3 regions of the Pseudonocardia oceanicola genome follow, and region 1 is predicted to be linked to each of the others. Evidence: predicted binding sites of a transcription regulator. Region 1 holds the regulator's gene; each other region holds the start of a gene.
The links. Region 1 encodes LexA, which represses DNA repair genes until DNA is damaged. Its sites were predicted from a motif close to CGAACACGTGTTCG; they were not measured.
Positions count from the first base shown of each region.

Region 1 (6,756 bases):
TCGCCGCACCCTCGTCGACCTCACGGGAGTCGATCACCTTGCAGTCCGTGTGACGGCAGAACGGGCACCGCATGCGGACCTCCCCGACTCGACCGCGCCGACGGTCCGGTCTGCACCGAACCCAACCTGTAGGCGAACGACACGGATGTAACCACAACATGTAGGGGTCTCGCCATTCGTGCGCGGCGAGTCCGTGCCAGCTTCCCCCGATCGGGCACGAACCTTCCACGTGGTCCCGGGCGCCCCGTCCCCGGGTGCCTCGGTGGCCGGGCGGCGACACCCCGTGACGGTCCGCAGGTCATGCACGCCCCTCGCGAGCACGGTGGCGGCGCGGGTGACGACGCGTATCCCCCGAGACCGCTCGGCGCATCGGCGACACGCGGATGAACAGCGGGGAACGCGCCGTCGGGGTGTCGCGGCGTGTCGTGCCGTCCGGCGTGTCGCCCGCGTCGGTACGCACCGTGGCCGGGCCGGAAGGCCCGCCACCCACGGGGCCGCTCACGGGTCCCACGCGCGGCCCGCGCGAGAGACCGCACTCCACGTGGGACCCCCGGCGTGCGCGCCCGACGACCGGCCGGTTCGCCTCCCCGGCGACCGCGGCGATCGTGTCGCCCGGCCGGGGCGGCGGCTCATCGCGCGACGACGTCGGCGAGCAACCCGAGGACGACCACGACCGTGGCCGAGGCCAGCGCGACCGCCACGACCGCGAGGACACGGTCGAGCACACCGGCCCGGGTCTCGCCCGCCAGCCTGCGCGCCCCGCCCGCGCGTTCGTACCGCGACAGCCGAGAGGGGCGGGGCCGCCGCGGCGGCACGCAGCGGGTGTCGGCGACGGCCGGACGGGGCCTGACGACCGGCCGGCACCCCGGCACCGCGACGGGCCCGTCGGACGGGCGGACCAACCGCGCGCGGGCCCCCGAGGCGTAGGCACCGAGGATCCGCTCCGGTGTGCCGTCGGAGCGGCCGCGGACGGGGTGCGCACGGCCACTCGGCTCGCGGACCCCCGACCGGGGCCGCGGACGGGCCGCCGGCCGCGGCTCGGCCCGCCTTTCGCCCGGCGCGGCAGCCCGCGCGCCGGCCGGCGCGCCGGCACGCACACCGGCCGCCGCCGCACTCCTGGGATCCATGACGACCTCCCACCACCGCGCCGACCTCACCCGAACCGGATGCCCGAGCGACCGGTCGAACGCGTGTGCGATTCCTATCAACCAGCACCGACAGAAAGCGGTGCCCGCCGTGACCGCGGTCGCGGCGGGCCGCCCCCTCACGCGGGGACGCGCAGGACGAGACCCCCGGGCAGCGGCGCCGCGTCGGCTGGCTGCGCGTCGTCCGCCGCGATCCCGTCCACGACGACACCGGCCCCGGCGGGCCCGACGCAGGGCACCGCCCTCCGTGATTCCCGCGCCCGCCACGCCGGCCCCCTCCGCCTCGTCCCCGCCGCTCAGCGGCCGAGTATCGCACACATGTTCGAATCGAACCTCTGTGCGAGTTTCTACCATCACGAGGGACGCCCGTCACGGGTCCTCGCCGACACGATCGGCGTGTCGTTCGAACATGTGTTTGGCGATCGGGCGGATCCGGACTACCGTCCGGAACCGACGGACCGGCCGGGCGTGACCGGGCGGGCCGGCCGGGTCCCTCTCGGCACCGGCCCGCCCGGCGCCGTGGGCCGCGGAACGGGAGTACGGCCCGCCGGAACGGGCACGACGGCCGGGCCGCGGATGCGCGGCGGCCAGGGCCGCGTACCGATCCGGACCGCGAGCCCCGGGCCAGGACTCCGGCCGGGCCAGGACCGGGCCAGGACCGGGGCACGGGCCGGGGCACGGGCCGGACCAGCGGGACACGCCCCCGGACCGGCACCGGGCCGGGACAAGAGCGTGAGACAGGCACACGAGGAGGCGGCAGGCAGATGGCACGGGACGAGCTCGGCGGAGCCGGCGAGACCGGCCGGGAGCCCGGGCAGGTGCGCGCCTTCCCGGACCCGCCGGCGGACCCGGTGGGCCTCACCCCCCGGCAGCGCAAGGTGCTCGAGGTGATCCGGGACTGGGTGGAGCGCTTCGGTTACCCGCCGAGCGTCCGGGAGATCGGCGACGCGGTGGGGCTGACCTCCACCTCGTCGGTGCACCACCAGCTGCGCACGCTGGAGCGGAAGGGCTACCTGCGGCGCGACCCCAACCGGACCCGCGCGGTCGACGTGCGCAGCCCGGAGGAGGAGTCCGGCGGCACCCAGGCCGCCGAGGTCCGTGCCGAGCGGCCCGCGCCGGCGTTCGTGCCGCTGCTCGGCAACATCGCCGCCGGTGGACCGATCCTGGCGGAGCAGGCGGTGGAGAGCGTGTTCCCGCTCCCGCGCGAGATCGTCGGCGAGGGCACACTCTTCCTGCTCAACGTCAAGGGCGACTCGATGATCGAGGCCGCCATCACGGATGGCGACTGGGTCGTGGTGCGCCAGCAGCCGGTGGCCGAGCAGGGCGAGATCGTCGCCGCCATGATCGATGGCGAGGCCACGGTCAAGACCTTCAGGCGCACGGACGGGCAGGTCTGGTTGATGCCGGCCAACCCGGCCTACGAGCCGATCGACGGCAACGAGGCGACGATCCTGGGCCGGGTCGTCGCGGTGCTCCGCCGGCTCTGACCGCGGTTCCCGCGCCTGCAGGTTCCCGCGCCGGCAGGTTCCCGCGCCGGCAGGTCCCGCGCCCGCGGGTTCCCGCGCTGCGCCCGTCAGCGGCCCGGGGGCGGGACCACGATCACGGGGTAGCGGGCGGTGCGGACCAGCACGCCCGCGACCCCGCCGAGCAGCAGGCGTGTCATGAGCGGGTACCCGCGCGCTCCGACGACCAGGACGTCCGTGCGCTCGGGCAGGTCGGCGAGGCCGGCGGCGACCGAACGCCCGATCACCACGTCGGAGAGCGCGTCGATCTCCACCGGCGCCCGGGCGAGCCCCTGCTGCGCGGTCACCCTCGCTGCGGGCACGTCGTCCTCGCCGCTCGCGACCACCACGAACCGCAGTGCGGCCCCGGTCCGGCCGGCGAGGTGCACGGCCAGGACTGCGGCCCGGTCGGCCTCCGCCGTGCCGTCGTAGGCGACCGTGACGACCGTGACGCCCTGGGCAGCCGTGTGCCGGTACCCCCGCGGCGCGATGGCGACGGGACACCGCGCCGACGGCAACAGCCGCTGCACGGTGCCGCCCGGGGCGAGCCGGCCGAGCAGACCGCCACCCGTCGAGCCGACCACCAGCACGGCGGCGCCGACCTCCTCGGCGTGCTCGGCGAGGACCGTCGCCGCGGGGCCCGGCCCGAGCGGGGCGAACTCCGGTTCGCCGGGCCCGCCGGCCCCACCGATCAGCTCCCGCGCCCGGCCGAACCGCTCCCGCGCGACCTCCTCGACCTTCTCCCGCCACCGCGGGTCGCGGGCCATCGCCGAGTAACCCAGCCCGTCCGTCGGGTGGACGGTGGCGACGACGTTCGTCAGCCCCGTCAACCGGGCCAGCTGTGCGCCCAGGACCAGGGCGTCGTGGCCTCCCGGCGTGTCCTCGTAGGCGGTCACGATCGGCACCGCGGCCCCCCTCCTCCCGGCGGGCTCAGCCTAGGTGGACCGCGACCGCCCGGACCCCCGGCGCGACCAGCCTTAACTGGCTCGTCACACGCGGGAGCGGCGCCGCGCGTGCAGCGCCATCGCGCCCGCGGCCAGGCCCAGCACGACGACGGCGGCCCCGGCCCCGATCGCCGCGGGCAGCCAGTCCGGGGCGGGCTCCGGCGGGGTCGCCGGCGGCGGTGGCGCGACGACGGGCTCGGCCGGTGCGGCGGCGAGCGTCGCAGCGACCGCACCGGGCACCGCACGGAGCCGGCCACGGTCCAGGCCGCGGGTCTCGGACCCGGAGAGCAGGGTGCCGTCCGGCAGGAACGCGAGTGCCTCGCCCTGGGGCTCGCCGGGCAGCGGGACCTGGAGCGGGGTGCCCTGCAGCGCCGCGACCAGGTCGCCCGACGCCGGTACCCGGTAGAGCCACGCGTCGGTGTAGGTCCGTAGCGCGACGACCTCGCGGCCCGCACTCGTCGCCCCACCGGTCACGGTGAAGGCCCCGAGGGCGCCGATCGGGCCGCCGGATGTCTCCGAGCGCGGGAAGCCCGCCGAGCCGGCGCGCATCAGCGGCGTGGGTCCGGGCACGGCGAGCGGCTCCGCGGGCCGGTAGACCCCGGCGATGCCGCCGACCTCCTTGGTGACGATCACGGGCACGCCGTCGGCGCCGATCAGGAGGGCCTCGGCGTCGTGCGGGCCGTCGGGGTAGGTCAGCCGGTGCAGCCGCGGGGCGCCGTCGGCCGGCAGCACGAGGAGGGCGATGGTGTCCCGGGCCCGGTCGTTGTCCCCGGTGTCGGCGACCCAGAACGCGCCGTCGGGCGCGACGGCGAGGTCCTCGGCGTCGTACGGGTCCAGGTCCGCGGTCCTTGTCCCGATCACCGCGCACGTGCCCGGGTCGAGCCGGTACAGCGCGACCCGACGGCCGCCGTCGCTCATCGCCCAGACTCGGCCGTCGGGGCCGACGGCGAGGCCGGAGAGCTCCACGAGCCGGCGATCGGTGACCGTGCAGCGCTCCTCGGGCGCCGCCGGCGCCGCGCCGGCCGGAACCGCGAGCAGCAGTGTCAGCAGGAGGACGGCACCGATCGCGAGCCCGATGCCGCGGGCGCGCTCAGCGCCGCGCAGCGACGTGCGCCCCGGCACCGGCGCCCACGGCCCCGTTCCCGGATCCGTCTGCACTGCGCGAGCCTGCCCGGTCCGCGCCGCCCGCCGGCGACCCCGCCCCCGCGACCGCGAACGGCACGGCCGCGACCGCGAGCTCCGGGCCCACCCGGACGTGCAGCCGGGTGCCCTCGGGCGTGTGCTCGGAGGCGAGCACCTCGCCGTCCGAGTGCAGCCGCGCGACCAGCCCGCCCTCGGTGTAGGGGACGAGCAGCTCGAGGTCGACCTCGGGGCGCGGGAGCCTCTCGGCGATGCAGGCCGTGAGCCGCGCGACCCCGTCGCCCCGGTGCGCGGAGACGAACACCGCGTCGGGCAGCAGGTGCCGCAGCCGGGCCAGCGCCAGGTCACCGGCCGCGTCCGTCTTGTTGACGACGAGCAGCTCCTGGGGCATGGTCCCGCCCTGCTCCTCGCCGATCTCGACCAGGACCTTGCGCACGGCGGCGATCTGGTCCTCCGGCAACGGGTCCGAGGCGTCGACGACGTGGAGCAGCAGGTCCGCCTGGGCGGCCTCCTCCAGCGTCGAGCGGAAGGCCTCGACGAGCTGGTGCGGCAGGTGCCGCACGAACCCGACGGTGTCGGTGAGCGTGTAGGTGCGCCCGTCCGGCGTCGCGGCGCGGCGGGTCGTGGGGTCCAGGGTGGCGAACAGCGCGTCCTCGACCAGGACACCCGCGTCCGTCAACGCGTTGAGCAGCGAGGACTTGCCGGCGTTGGTGTAGCCGACGATCGCGACGCTCGGCACGTCGTTGCGGCGGCGGGCGCCGCGCTGGGTGTCCCGGACCCGGCTCATCGCGGCGATCTCGCGGCGCAGCTTGGACATGCGGTGACGGATGCGTCGGCGGTCCAGCTCGATCTTGGTCTCACCGGGACCACGGCCACCGATGCCGACACCGCCGGCGGCGCGGCCGCCGACCTGCCGGGACAGCGCCTCACCCCAGCCGCGCAGCCGCGGCAGGAGGTAGGACAGCTGGGCCAGCTCGACCTGGGCCTTGCCGTCCCGGGAGCGGGCGTGCTGGGCGAAGATGTCGAGGATCAGGGCGGTCCGGTCGATCACCTTGACCTTGAGCTTGTCCTCCAGCTGGCGCAGCTGTCCGGGCGAGAGCTCGCCGTCGCAGATCACGGTGTCGGCGCCGGCGGCCTGCACGGCGTGCGCCAGCTCGTCGACCTTGCCGGAGCCGATGAAGGTGGCGGGGTCGGGCTTGCTCCGCCGCTGGACCAGGCCGTCCATGACCTGGGAGCCGGCGGTCTCGGCGAGCCGGGCCAGCTCGACGAGCGAGGCGTTGGCCCGCTCCGAGCTGCCCTCGGTCCAGACCCCGACGAGCACGACGCGCTCGAGCCGCAGCCGCCGGTACTCGACCTCGGTGACGTCCGTGAGTTCGGTCGACAGACCTGCGACCCGCCGGAGCGAGGACCGTTCCTCCAGCTCCATCTCGCCCCGCGAAGGGTCGAGAGCATCGTCGGCAGGCGTGTAGCGCAGGGGGGTTTCAGTCATCGTGAGGTCGAGTGTCCCACGTTTCGGGGCGCCGTGTCGGCCGGTTTCACCCGCGCGTCATCCTGCGCACTCCCACCACGATCGATCCAGTTCACCGTGTGCGACCAGCACGGCCGGCCCGTGCAGGACGGTCGAGGTCCCCCCGTCGCGGACCGTGACCTCCAGCCGCCCGCCCGGGGTGTCGACCGGCAACCGGCCCTCGGCGCGCCCGGCCGCCCGCAGCGCCGCCACGACGGCCGCCACGGTGCCGGTGCCGCACGACCGGGTCTCGCCCACGCCCCGCTCGTGCACCCGCATCGCGACCGGCTCGTCGCCGCGGGCGGGGGCGACGAACTCGACGTTGGCCCCGTTCGGGAAGAGCTCCTCGTCCCGGCCCGGCGGCACGGTCAGGTCCAACCCGGCGAGATCGGTGTCGGTGACGCAGGCGAGGTGCGGGTTCCCGACGTCGACGGCCACGCCCGGGAACTCCCGCCCGCCGACCCGCGCGACGGACGCGGCGCCGACCCGCGCCGGGCCCATCTCGACGGACACCTGGT
Region 1 covers NZ_JBJZON010000013.1:97,328-104,083, reverse strand. The annotation lists gene nrdR (transcriptional regulator NrdR) at 1-73, opposite strand, end outside; gene ACL02T_RS19310 (hypothetical protein) at 630-1,127, opposite strand; gene lexA (transcriptional repressor LexA) at 1,910-2,632, shown strand; gene ACL02T_RS19300 (universal stress protein) at 2,719-3,552, opposite strand; gene ACL02T_RS19295 (SMP-30/gluconolactonase/LRE family protein) at 3,637-4,713, opposite strand; gene hflX (GTPase HflX) at 4,682-6,220, opposite strand; gene dapF (diaminopimelate epimerase) at 6,278-6,756, opposite strand, start outside.

Region 2 (6,756 bases), on a different contig from region 1:
GCCGCTGAGCAAGCACCCGGCGGGCATGCGGCGAACACCCGTCGATGAGCATTAGGCCGTGCGGCGCGCCGGCTGGGGCGCGGCCGGGAGTCGGGATGTGGGGCCGGGGCGTGTCACCGAGGCAGGCGCGCCGAGACGTGGGGCCCGCCGAGGTGTGGGGGGGTCGCGCGACGTGGCGCGGGGTGGTGAGCGCGGGGTGGTGAGCGCCGGGTCGTGGGGTACAGGGTGTGGCACGAGGCACGGGGCGTCGAGACGCCCTGGGGCGCCGAGTCGTGGCGGGCCGTCGTGGGGTGCTGAGATGTGGGCACGGGACGTGAGGCGCGGGATGTGGCACCGAGGCGCGGGGCGTCGCCACGCCGTGGGGCGCCGAGTCGTGAGCGCCGAGTCGTGAGCGCCGAGTCGTGAGCGCCGAGTCGTGAGCGCCGAGTCGTGGCTCGCTGAGATGTGGCTCAGATGTGGGCGCGGGACCTGGCGCCGAGTCGTGGCGCGCCGATTCGCGTGCGCCGAGTCGTGGGGCGCGGGAGGTGGCGCCGAGGCCCGGGGCGTCGAGGCGCCGTGGGGGCCCCGAGTCGTGAGCCCCGAGCCGTGAGCCCCGAGTCGTGAGCGCCGAGTCGTGAGCGCCGAGTCGTGAGCCCCGAGTCGTGAGCGCCGAGTCGTGAGCGCCGAGTCGTGAGCGCCGAGCCGTGAGCGCCGAGCCGTGAGCCCCGAGGCGCTGGTCCTGGCGCTCTCCGCGATCCTCCGGCCGACCGCACTCGCGGCGCTCTTCGCGATCCTCGCCTCGCGGGATCCGCGGCGGCTGCTGGTCGCGTACCTGGCGGGCGGGCTCGCCTTCACCCTCGCCGTCGGGGTCCTGGTCGTCGTGCTGCTGCAGGGCCTCAACGCCCGCACGTCGACGACGACGAGCCGGCCGGTCCTCGACGTCGTCCTCGGGCTCGCCGCGCTGGCCTATGCGGTGGCGGCCTGGGCCCGCTGGCCCTCGCCCTGGCCGCTGAGCAGGCAGACCGAGCGGCATCCGGACGGGCCGAGCTGGATCCAGCGGCGACTCCAGGGACTCACCGTGCCGGGGGCCGCCGGCGCCGGTGCCCTCACCCACCTGCCCGGGGTGACGTACCTGGCCGCGCTCAACGCGGTCGTCGCCACGGCCTCGGGAGTGGTGGACGGCGTGGTCCAGGTCGTCGTCTACAACGCGATCTGGTTCAGCACCCCGGCCCTGGCGCTCGCCCTCGCGACGTACCGGCCGACCCTCGCGCGCGAGGTGCTGGAACGGCTGGTCTCCTGGATCCTTGGGCGCCGCCGGCCCATCACGGTCGTGTTCTTCGGCCTCCTCGGCGGCTACCTGCTCGCGGTGGGGACCGTGAACCTGACCGGCTGACTACGCCCGGCGCGCCGATCGCCTCCTGCCGCACACCCCGGCCACGAACGCGTCGAACACCGGGCCACCGCGATGACGCCCCGGGCACCCGGAGCCCCGGGGCACGCCGCCTCCCCGGCCCCCGGGCACACCCCTGGGGCACTCCGCTCCCCAGGCACTCCACCCCCGGGCTCTCCGCTCCCCGGGCTCTCCGCTCCCCGGGCTCTCCACCCCCGGGCGCCCCGCTCCCCGGGCGCCCCGCTCCCCGGGCGCCCCGCTCCCCGGGCGCCCCGCTCCCCGGGCTCTCCGCCCCCGGGCTCTCCGATCCCCGGCTCTCCGATCCCCGGCTCTCCGATCCCCGGCACTCCGATCCCCCGACCATGGTCGTTCGTCCTGGACCGGCCCGGTCGAGATTTCCGACCGCCCCCGGGCGGAGACCACGATCACGGCGCGACGACGGCCGTGGGGCCGCGACTGAACGCGCCATACCGTGCTTCGAGAACGGTGCCACGCCCGGAGGCACTCAGCACACGCTCTCGGCCGCGCCGCGTATCGCCCGAACGGGTGGACGGCCCCGACCGGAGTGACCAACTGTGGTTGCACCGACCACACTGGCTGGGCAGGTCGGGACACGGGCAGGGGGTCGACGGGGTGAGCACGCACAGGGCGTCGGGCAGCGGCGGCTTCCGGGCCGTCGGGCAGAAGCCCCCGGTCCCGCACCAGCGCGGCGCCGCGGGTGCCGCCCCGCCGGCCGCCCCGCCGAGCACGGTCGGGGAACAGGCGGCGCGCGCCGGATGGGCTTCCGCCCCGCGCCCCTCGCCGGAGCACACTCCGCCGCGCGGTCGGCGTCTGCCCACGGCGGGGGACGGGCGCGCCCTCACCGTCCTGCGGGTCTGCGCCTACGTGCTGACCTCGCTCGCGAGCCTGCTGTTCATCGCGCTGGTCGTGTACGGATACCTCCTGGTGCAGGACGCGGTGGACACGTTCCCACGGCTCTTCCCGCCGGCCGGCTGACGGCCCCGCACCCGGGCACGGGTCGGGTCGGCCGCACTAGGGTGCCCGCGTGGACGTCCTGGACGAGTACAGCGGGCACACCGACCCCGGCGGCGCGGCGATCCGGCGGAGCCTCGGCCCGCTCACCATCAGCAAGCTGTCCGTCGGTCCGATGGACAACAACGCCTACCTGCTGACCTGCACCGCGACGAACGAGGCGCTGCTCGTCGACGCGGCGAACGAGCCCGAGCGGATCGCCGACCTGGTCGGGGCCGAGGACGGTCGGCCCGAGCTGCGGCACCTCGTCACCACCCACCGCCACCAGGACCACTGGCAGGCGCTGGGCGCGGTGGCGGGGATGTTCCAGACCCGACAGATCGCGCACCCGCTCGACGCCCCCGAGCTGCCGATCCCGATGGACGAGCTGGTCTCGCACGGCGACACCGTGGGGTTCGGCGAGATCACCCTCGAGGTCATCCACCTGCGCGGGCACACGCCGGGCTCGATCGCGCTGCTCTACCGCGGGCCGGACCGGCCGCACCTGTTCACGGGTGACTCGCTGTTCCCGGGCGGCCCCGGGAAGACCTGGTCGGCCGAGGACTTCGCCTCGCTGATGGACGACCTGGAGTCCCGCGTGTTCGGCGAGCTGCCCGACGACACCTGGGTCTACCCCGGCCACGGCGACGACACGACCCTGGGCCGGGAGCGACCGTCGCTGAAGGAGTGGCGCGAGCGCGGGTGGTGAGCCGCCCGGCGGGACGGGCGCCGGTGGGAGGGTCGGGCGGGCCGCCGTCGAACATGTGTGCGACAGTGGTCACCTGGTCCGGCGGACGTCGCCGGGAAGCAGCGGGCGGTTCACGGCGTTGAGCCGGGTGGCCGGACGGGCTCCCGGCGCCGACCACGGTGCCGGACGTGCCCGGCGGCCGTCGGTCGCCCGGCGCTCGCCGGTGCGCAACCGTCGACCGGGGCTCCCGGGCCGGACGGTGCGCACCTTTCTGTCGGGCCCCCGGCCTAGCATCGATCGCGGGTCCCCGGTCTGCCGCGGACCGGGCCCGCCGATCACCGGTGACCCGATAGGAGGCGCCCTCGTGGCACAGGTCCGCACCCCGCACGACGCTCCCCGGCTGGTCGTGCGCGGCGCGCGCGAGCACAACCTGCGTGGGGTCGATCTCGACCTGCCCCGGGACAGCCTCGTCGTGTTCACCGGGCTGTCCGGTTCCGGCAAGTCGAGCCTCGCGTTCGACACGATCTTCGCCGAGGGTCAGCGCCGGTACGTCGAGTCGCTGTCGGCGTACGCCCGGCAGTTCCTCGGCCAGATGGACAAGCCCGACGTCGACTTCATCGAAGGGCTCTCGCCCGCGGTGTCGATCGACCAGAAGTCCACGAACCGCAACCCGCGCTCGACCGTCGGCACGATCACCGAGGTCTACGACTACCTGCGACTGCTCTACGCCCGGGCCGGCGTCCCGCACTGCCCGGTCTGCGGGGAGGTCATCGAGAAGCAGACCCCGCAGCAGATCGTCGACCAGGTGCTGGCGATGGAGGAGGGCAGCCGCTTCCAGGTGCTCGCCCCGGTGGTCCGCACCCGCAAGGGCGAGTTCGTGGACCTCTTCACCACCCTGCAGGGCCAGGGCTACTCCCGCGTGCTGGTCGACGGCTCGGTGCACCAACTGAGCAACCCGCCGACGCTGAAGAAGCAGGAGAAGCACGACATCGCGGTCGTCGTCGACCGGCTGTCGGTCAAGCCGAGCGCCAAGCAGCGGCTCACCGACTCGGTGGAGACCGCGCTGCGCCTGGCGGACGGGCTGGTGGTGCTGGACTTCGTCGACCTGGAGGACGAGCACCCGCACCGCGAGCGCCGGTTCTCCGAGCGGATGGCCTGCCCCAACGGGCACCCGCTCACGCTCGACGACCTCGAGCCCCGCACGTTCTCCTTCAACTCGCCGTACGGCGCCTGCCCGGAGTGCTCGGGCATCGGCATCAAGAAGGAGGTCGACCCGGAGCTCGTCATCCCCGACCCGGAGCTCAGCCTGGCCGACGGGGCCGTGGCGCCGTGGAACAACGGACACACGGCCGAGTACTTCGGCCGGCTGCTGTCCGGGCTGGCCACGAGCGTCGGGTTCCGGATGGACACACCGTGGCGCAAGCTGCCCGCCGAGGCACAGAAGGCGGTGCTGCACGGCAGCGACGACCAGGTGCACGTCCGTTATCGGAACCGGTACGGGCGCGAGCGCGCCTACTACGCCAATTTCGAGGGCGTGATCCCGTTCCTCGAGCGCCGGCTGGACCAGACCGAGTCCGAGTCGCAGCGCGATCGGTACGAGGGCTACATGCGGGACGTCCCGTGCCCGGCGTGCAAGGGGGCGCGGCTCAAGCCGGAGGTCCTGGCCGTCACGCTGGCGCACCGTGAGCAGGGCGACCGGTCGATCGCCGAGGTGTCGGCCATGTCGGTGGCCGAGTGCGCCGAGTTCCTCGACGGGATGGTGCTCGACCAGCGGCAGGCGATGATCGCGGGCCGGGTGCTCAAGGAGATCCAGGCCCGCCTCGGGTTCCTGCTCGACGTCGGGCTGGACTACCTGTCGCTCGACCGCGCCGCGGGCACCCTGTCCGGCGGCGAGGCGCAGCGCATCCGGCTGGCCACGCAGATCGGCTCCGGCCTGGTCGGCGTGCTCTACGTGCTCGACGAACCGTCGATCGGGCTGCACCAGCGGGACAACCGCCGGCTGATCGACACGCTGACCCGGCTCAAGGAGCTGGGCAACACGCTGATCGTGGTGGAGCACGACGAGGACACCATCCGGGCCGCGGACTGGGCCGTCGACATCGGCCCGGGCGCGGGCGAGCACGGTGGCGAGGTCGTGCACTCCGGCCCGGTCGCCGAGCTCGAGTCGCACGACACCTCGCTGACCGGGGCGTACCTGTCGGGCCGGCGGAGCATCCCGGTGCCGGACGTGCGGCGCACGCTCGACCCGGAGCGCAGGCTCACGATCGTCGGCGCGCGCGAGCACAACCTGCGGGGGATCGATGTCGACATCCCGCTCGGCGGGCTCGTCTCGATCACCGGTGTGTCCGGCTCGGGCAAGTCCACGCTGATCAACGACATCCTGGCCACCGTGCTGGCGAACAAGCTCAACGGCGCCCGCCAGGTGCCGGGCCGGCACACCCGGATCACCGGCATCGAGCAGCTGGACAAGCTCGTGCGCGTCGACCAGTCACCGATCGGGCGCACGCCGCGGTCCAACCCGGCCACGTACACCGGGGTGTGGGACAAGGTCCGCACGCTGTTCGCGTCGACCACCGAGGCGAAGGTGCGGGGCTACCAGGCCGGCCGCTTCTCGTTCAACGTCAAGGGCGGGCGCTGCGAGGCGTGCTCCGGCGACGGCACGATCAAGATCGAGATGAACTTCCTGCCCGACGTGTACGTCCCCTGCGAGGTCTGCAAGGGCGCCCGGTACAACCGGGAGACCCTCGAGGTGCACTACAAGGGCAAGACCGTGGCCGACGTGCTGGACATGCCGATCGAGGAGGCGGCGGAGTTCTTCGCGCCGATCACCTCGATCAGCCGGTACCTGACCACGCTCGTCGACGTCGGGCTGGGCTACGTCCGGCTCGGGCAGCCGGCGCCCACCTTGTCCGGTGGCGAGGCGCAGCGCGTGAAGCTGGCCAGCGAGCTGCAGAAGCGGTCCAACGGTCGGACGATCTACATCCTCGACGAGCCGACCACGGGCCTGCACTTCGAGGACATCCGCAAGTTGCTGATGGTGATCAACGGCCTGGTCGACAAGGGCAACACCGTCGTCGTCATCGAGCACAACCTCGACGTGATCAAGACGTCGGACTGGGTCGTCGACATGGGCCCCGAGGGCGGCTCGGGCGGTGGCACGGTCGTCGCCCAGGGCACTCCCGAGGAGGTCGCGGGCACCGAGGGCAGCTACACCGGTCTGTTCCTCAAGGACCTGGTGGCGCCGGCGGCCCCGCTCCGGCGCACCCGGCGGAAGAAGGCCGTCGCCGCGAGCTGAGCGTCGTCACTCCGACCGGGCGTGCCCGGGGTCGCCGCGGTGGCCCCGGGCACGCTGCGTTCGTGGCAGTCAGCCCACGGTGAGCAACCGTGGCATCACCCACTCGTGTTGCACAAGCGCGACCGACCGGCATCACCGCCGTAACGACGGCGAAACCGCGACGAACCCGGATCTTCCTAGATTCTGCGGGTCGGCGCGTCGGGGACCGTCGGTGCCGACCACCGACAGACCGCCGATGCGCCCGCAGCCGTCCCGCCCCGAGACGGCGACCGTTCGTCGTAGGAGAACGCCACATGACGCTGCTCGTCCCGCCGCCCCACCAGCGCCCCACCGGTCCGAGCACCAGCCGGCGCGGCTTCCTGCGCCTCGCCGGCCTGGGCGTCGGCGTGGGTG
Region 2 covers NZ_JBJZON010000001.1:684,155-690,910, forward strand. The annotation lists gene ACL02T_RS03175 (GAP family protein) at 698-1,372, shown strand; gene ACL02T_RS03180 (hypothetical protein) at 2,003-2,365, shown strand; gene ACL02T_RS03185 (MBL fold metallo-hydrolase) at 2,415-3,089, shown strand; gene uvrA (excinuclease ABC subunit UvrA) at 3,433-6,363, shown strand; gene ACL02T_RS03195 (ABC transporter substrate-binding protein) at 6,657-6,756, shown strand, end outside.
Region 2: the regulator LexA is predicted to act here: its motif matches at 3,138-3,151, upstream of uvrA (excinuclease ABC subunit UvrA).

Region 3 (6,756 bases), on a different contig from region 1:
GGGAGTCCGGCGCCGAGGTGCTGGTGGCGGGGGACAACTCCTGCCTCACGCACATCGGCGGGCTGCTCTCCCGGCAGCGCTCGGGCGTGCGGGTGATGCACCTCGCGGAGGTGCTGGCCGCGACCGAGCCCGTGATCGAGGAACCGCCCCGGGAGGCGGATCGCGGCTCCGCCGGCAGCGCGGCCCTGACCGGGGGTGGCCGGTGAGCGCCACGTTCCTCGGCACACCCGCCTTCCCCGCGGCGGCCCGCACCGCGCTGGCCGACACCCAGCTCCGCCGCAACCTCGCCCACGCGACGGGCACGATCCGGGCCAAGCGCGCCGCCGTCGTCGCCGAGGTCGACGAGTGGGAGCGGCTCCGGCGCGCCGGCGCAGCCCTGAAGGACCGCACGTTGCGGCACCTCGACACGCACCTCGCGCAGCTCGAGGAGTCGCTGACCCGCGCCGGGGCGACCGTCCACTGGGCGCGCGACGCCGCCGAGGCCAACCGGATCGTCGTCGACATCGCGCGGGGCCACGGCACGGACGAGGTCGTCAAGGTCAAGTCGATGGCGACGGCGGAGATCGGGCTCAACGAGGCCCTGGAGGCCGCCGGGATCCACGCCTGGGAGACCGACCTGGCCGAGTTGATCGTGCAGCTCGGCGAGGACCTGCCCAGCCACATCCTGGTACCGGCGATCCACCGCAACCGCTCCGAGGTCCGCGAGATCTTCCTGCGCGAGATGGGCCGGCACGGGAAGGCGGCGCCGCGCGACCTCACCGACGCCCCCGCCGAGCTCGCCGCCGCCGCCCGCGCTCACCTGCGGGAGAAGTTCCTGCGCGCCGAGGTCGCCGTCTCCGGGGCGAACTTCGCGGTGGCCGAGACCGGCACGCTCGCCGTCGTCGAGAGCGAGGGCAACGGACGGATGTGCCTGACCCTGCCCGAGGTGCTGGTCAGCGTGGTCGGCATCGAGAAGCTCGTGCCGACCTGGGCGGATCTCGACGTCTTCCTGCAGCTGCTGCCGCGCAGCTCCACCGGGGAGCGGATGAACCCGTACACCTCGACGTGGACGGGAGTGACCCCGGGCGACGGGCCGCAGGAGGTGCACGTCGTGCTGCTCGACAACGGGCGCACGGACGTCCTCGCCGACGAGGTCGGCCGGCAGGCGTTGCGCTGCATCCGGTGCTCGGCCTGCCTCAACGTCTGCCCGGTCTACGAGCGCACCGGCGGGCACAGCTACGGCTCGGTCTACCCCGGCCCGATCGGGGCGATCCTCACGCCGATGCTGCGCGGCGTGGGGCACGACGCCCAGCTCGACTCGCTGCCCTACGCGTCCAGCCTGTGCGGGGCGTGCTTCGAGGTCTGTCCGGTGCGGATCGACATCCCCGAGGTGCTGGTGCACCTGCGCACGAAGGTCGTCGACGCCCACCGCGGCGTGCCGAAGGTGCAGAACCTGGCGATGAAGGCGGCGTCGTGGGCCTTCGCCGACGCCCGGCGGACGGCCGCGGCGGAGCGGATCTCCGGGGCGGTCGGGCGCGTCCTGCGGGGCACGAAGCGGCGCGCCCCGGGCGGTCGCGGGGTGCTCGGCGCCCTGCCCGGGCCGGCCGCGGCCTGGTCGGACGCGCGGGACGTGCCGGTGCCCGCGCCGGAGTCCTTCCGGGCGTGGTGGGCGCGGACCGACGGTGGGCGGAACGAGGACGGGGGAGCGCGGTGAGCGCACGGGAGGAGATCCTGGGTCGGGTGCGGAGGGCGCTGAGCGACGTCCCGGCCGCCGAGACCCCGGCCGACGTCGAGGTGGACCGCCCCGAGCCACGCCCCACCACGTCCGCGGATGTGGAGCTGTTCGCGCAGCGGGTCGCCGACTACCGGGCGACCGTGGTGCGCTGCACGCCCGAGGACCTGCCGACGCACCTGGCGGCGGCCCTGCGCGGCGTCCCGCGGCTGCTGGTGCCCGCGGACCTGCCGGAGGACCTGCGCCCGGCCGACGCGATCCTCGACGAGCAGCTGACGACCGCCGAGCTCGACACCGTCGACGGCGTGCTGACCACGGCGGCGCTCGGCATCGCCGAGACCGGGACGATCGTGCTGGACCACGGACCGGGGCAGGGCCGACGCGCCGCGACCCTGGTTCCGGACCGGCACGTCTGCGTGGTGCGGACGGACCAGGTGGTCGCCGACGTCGCCGCCGCCGTGGCCCGCCTCGACCCGGCCCGCCCGCTGACCTGGATCAGCGGGCCGAGCGCGACCAGCGACATCGAGCTGGACCGGGTCGAGGGCGTCCACGGCCCCCGCACCCTGATCGTCCTGCTCGTCGGCTGACCCGCACTCTGGATCCATAACGCTCGCGAACGCCGTCGATGATCGTGTTGGGGAACCATAACGCGCGAAATGACGGTCGAAGATCGCGTTATGGTTCCATAGTGCGTCAGAGGAGGGGGGCGCCCGTCTTCTCGCGGACCTCGTCCTCGGACACGCCGAAGGTCTCGACGAGCTTCAGGCCCTCGTCGGTCACGTCGATCACCGCGAGGTCGGTGACGATCCGGTTCACGCAGGCCACGCCGGTGAGCGGCAGGGTGCACTGCTCGAGGATCTTGGGCGAGCCGTCCTTGGAGACGTGGTCCATCATCACGATGACCTTCTTCGCCCCGTGGACGAGGTCCATCGCCCCGCCCATCCCCTTGATCATCTTGCCGGGGATGGCCCAGTTGGCGAGGTCGCCGGCGGCGCTGACCTGCATGGCGCCGAGGACGGCGACGTCGACCTTCCCGCCGCGGATCATCGAGAAGCTGTCCGACGAGCCGAAGTAGCTCGCGCCGGGCAGGACCGTGACGGTCTCCTTGCCGGCGTTGATCAGATCGGGGTCGACCTCGTCGTCGGTCGGGTAGGGGCCGACGCCGAGGATGCCGTTCTCGCTGTGCAGCACCACGGTCCGGGTGCCCGGGATGTGGTCGGGCACCAGCGTCGGCATGCCGATGCCGAGGTTGACGTAGGAGCCGTCGGGCAGCTCGTCGGCCACCCGCTCGGCGAGCTGGTCCCGGGTGAGACTCACTTCTGCACCGTCCTGAACTCGACCGGCTTCTCGGCGTCGGGCACGTGCACGACGCGCTGGACGTGGATGCCGGGGGTGTGCACCGCGTCGGGGTCGATCTCGCCGGGCTCGACGAGGTGCTCGACCTGCGCGATGGTGACCCGGCCCGCGGCGGCGCAGTCCGGGTTGAAGTTGCGCGCGCTGCGCCGGTAGACGAGGTTGCCGTGCCGGTCGCCCTTCCAGGCGTGGACCAGTGCGAAGTCCGGGGCGATGGCGCGCTCGAGCACGTACCGCACGCCGTCGAACTCCCGGACCTCCTTCGGCGGGGACTTCACCGCGACCGTGCCGTCCGCCGCGTAGCGCCACGGCAGGCCGCCGTCGCCGACCAGGGTGCCGACGCCGGCGGGGGTGAAGAAGGCCGGGATGCCGGCGCCCCCCGCCCGCAGCCGCTCGGCGAGCGTGCCCTGCGGGGTCAGCTCCAGCTCGAGCTCGCCGGCGAGGTACTGCCGGGCGAACTCCTTGTTGTTGCCGACGTAGGAGCCGATCGTCCGGCGGATCCGGCCCGCGGAGAGCAGCGTGCCCAGGCCGAAGCCGTCCACACCGAGGTTGTTGCTGATCGTCTCGAGGTCCGTCGCACCCTGCTCGAGCAGGGCCGCGATCAGCGCGGTCGGGACGCCGGACATGCCGAAGCCTCCGACGGCGAGGGACGCGCCGTCCCCGATGTCGGCGACCGCTTCGCGCGCCGACGCCACCACCTTGTCCATGCGGGGCACCGTACCCGGCGTTCGCATCTCGCACAAGAGTTCGTATTGCGAACACAGTCGTAGCGCCCTGCGAGCGGCGCTCCCGCTCCCGGCCCTGGGCGAGAGCGCCGCCCGTCCGGTCAGGACAGGAGGGCGCGCTGCAGGTCGGTGGCGGAGTCGTGGACCGCGACGGCGCCGGCGGTCTCGAGCTCCCCGGGCTCGCCGTAGCCCCAGCCCGCGCCGAGACAGGAGATGCCGTGCCGGCCGGAGCCGACGACGTCGTGCAGCCGGTCCCCGATCATGATCGTCTCGGCGGGCGCGGGAGAGTCGAGGCGGCGCAGAGCCTCCGCCACCACCGCGGCCTTGCTCGGGCGCCGCGCGTCGACGGTGTCGCCGGTGATCGCGGTGAACAGCTCGGTCCAGCCCTGGTTGGCGAGGATCTCCCGGGCCGCCGGCTCGGCCTTGCTGGTCGCCAGCCCGAGCCGTACCCCGGCCGCGACGAGGGCCTGCAGCAGGTCCTCGATCCCGGGATAGGGGGTGGACTTGAGCAGGCCGCTCTCCCGGTAGAGCGGTCGGTACAGTGCCAGGATCCGCTCGCTGTTCCCGGCGCCGACCAACGGCGGCAGGGACTCGTAGAGCGGCGGGCCGAGCAGGTGGGGGCCGATCACGGTGTCGTCGTAGGGCACGCCGACCTGCTCGAAGGCGGTGCGCAGGGTCCCGAGGATGCCGGGGGCGGAGTCGACGAGGGTGCCGTCGAGGTCGAGGAGCACGGTGCGGTAGCGGGGGCGGGTCACGGGCCCATTGTCCCCGACGGCATCGGCCGCATACCGTACGGTCGTGCGCATGACGAACACGGGGTTGCTCTCGCCGCTGTCCGGCACCGACGCCGTCGCCGCGCACCTCGACGACGCGGCGTGGGTCCGCGCGCTGCTCGACGTCGAGGTCGCGCTCTCCCGCGCCGCCGCACGGTACGCCCTCGTCCCCGCGGAGGACGCGGAGGAGGTCGCGGCCGCGGCCGGCCGGCTGGCCGCGGACCCGGACCGCCCGGCCGAGCTGGCGGCGGCCGCCGTCGAGGGCGGCAACCCGGTGATCCCGCTGGCCCGGTTCCTCCGGGAGGCCGCGGGCCCGGCGAGCGGCGCCGTGCACCCCGGCGCGACCAGCCAGGACGTCATGGACACGGCGTTGGTGCTGCTGGTCCGCCGCGCCGCACCGACCCTGCTCGCGGACCTGCGCGGCGCCGCCGACGCCGCGGCCCGACTGGCCGCCGCCCACCGGGACACCCCGACGATCGCCCGCACCCTCGGCCAGCAGGCGCTGCCGACGACCTTCGGGCTGGTCGCCGCGGGCTGGGCCGCCGGGCTCGACGGTGCGGCCCGCGAGCTCGCGGCCCGGGTCGACGCGCTGCCCGTGCAGTTCGGTGGCGCGGCCGGCACCCTCGCGGCCTCGTACCCGCACGGCCCCGCCGTCGCCGACGCCGTCGCCGACCTGCTCGGCCTCGCCCCGCAGGGGGTCCCGTGGCACACCGAGCGCACCCGGATCGGCACGCTGGCCGGGGCGCTCGGCGTGGCCGCCGGGGCGTGCGCGAAGCCGGCGACGGACGTCGTGCTGCTGTCCCAGACCGAGGTCGGCGAGGTCTCGGAGGCGGCGCCGGGCGACTCGTCGGCCATGCCGCACAAGCGGAACCCGATCGCGGCGATCACGGCCCGGGCCTCGGCGCGCCGGGCCCCCGGTCTGGTCGCGACGCTGCTCGCGGCGATGGACCACGAGCACCAGCGAGCGGCCGGTGCCTGGCACGCGGAGTGGGGCACGCTGACCGACCTGCTCACGGTGACCGGTGGCGCCGCGGCCCGGCTGCGCACCAGCCTGGAGGGGCTGCAGGTGCACCCGGACGCCCTGCGGCGCAACCTCCTGCTCACCGTCGAGGGCGAGCCCGACACCGGGCACGCGGGTGAGCTCGTCGACCGGATCCTGGAGGCCCGGTGAGCGCCCCCGGGCCCGCGAGCCACGGGGGGCACGCCGACCACGCCGTGCGTGCCGAGCACGTCCAGTCGCTCGCCCGCGGGCTGTCGGTGATCAAGGCGTTCGACGGGGCCCACCCCTCGCAGACGCTCTCGGACGTCGCCCGGGCCACCGGGCTGACCCGGGCCGCGGCCCGGCGTTTCCTGCTCACCCTCGTCGAGCTCGGCTACGTCCGCACGGACGGCCGGCTCTTCGCGCTCACCCCGCGGGTGCTGGAGCTGGGCTACTCCTACCTGTCCGCGCTGTCGCTGCCCGAGCTCGCCGCCCCGCACCTGGAGGAGCTGGTCGAGACGGTGCACGAGTCCGCGTCGGTCTCCGTGCTCGACGGCGACGACGTCGTCTACGTCGCCCGGGTCGCGACCGCGCGGATCATGGCCGTGTCGATCACCGTCGGGACCCGCTTCCCGGCCTACGCCACCTCGATGGGCCGGGTGCTGCTGGCCGCCCTGCCGCCCGACGAGCTCGACGCCCGGCTGGGCGCCCTCGAGCCCCTGACCGACCGCACCGTGGCGGACCGGGACACGCTGCGCGACGTCCTCGGCGACGTCCGCGCGGCCGGCTACTGCCTCGTCGACCAGGAACTGGAGGACGGGCTGCGCTCGGTCGCCGTGCCGATCCGCGACGCGTCCGGCACCGTGGTCGCCGCCGCGAACGTCAGCACGCACGCGCTGCGCAACAGCACCGCCTGGCTGCGCGACGAGGCCCTCCCGCACCTGCGCGCCTGCGCGGCGACCGTCGAGGCGGACCTGAAGGGGTTGCGAGGGTGACCCCGTCGGGTACCCGTCGCGTGCCCGTGCTGCGATGGGGCCGGAGATGCGACGAGGGGGAGACCCGTGGCCGAGCGACCGATCGTGCTGGGCGTGCAGCCGTGCGGGGAGGGGTCCGATCCCGGGCGGCACCTGGAGCGCCTGACCCTGGCGGCCCGGGGTGTCGACGTGCTGTTCCTCGCCGACCCGCCGGCCACTGCGGGTGGCGCGCCGGCGACCG
Region 3 covers NZ_JBJZON010000006.1:140,001-146,756, reverse strand. The annotation lists gene ACL02T_RS11730 ((Fe-S)-binding protein) at 1-206, shown strand, start outside; gene ACL02T_RS11725 (lactate utilization protein B) at 203-1,693, shown strand; gene ACL02T_RS11720 (LutC/YkgG family protein) at 1,690-2,298, shown strand; gene ACL02T_RS11715 (CoA transferase subunit B) at 2,405-3,028, opposite strand; gene ACL02T_RS11710 (CoA transferase subunit A) at 3,025-3,771, opposite strand; gene ACL02T_RS11705 (HAD hydrolase-like protein) at 3,891-4,544, opposite strand; gene ACL02T_RS11700 (lyase family protein) at 4,594-5,733, shown strand; gene ACL02T_RS11695 (IclR family transcriptional regulator domain-containing protein) at 5,730-6,536, shown strand; gene ACL02T_RS11690 (LLM class flavin-dependent oxidoreductase) at 6,603-6,756, shown strand, end outside.
Region 3: the regulator LexA is predicted to act here: its motif matches at 3,801-3,814, upstream of ACL02T_RS11710 (CoA transferase subunit A).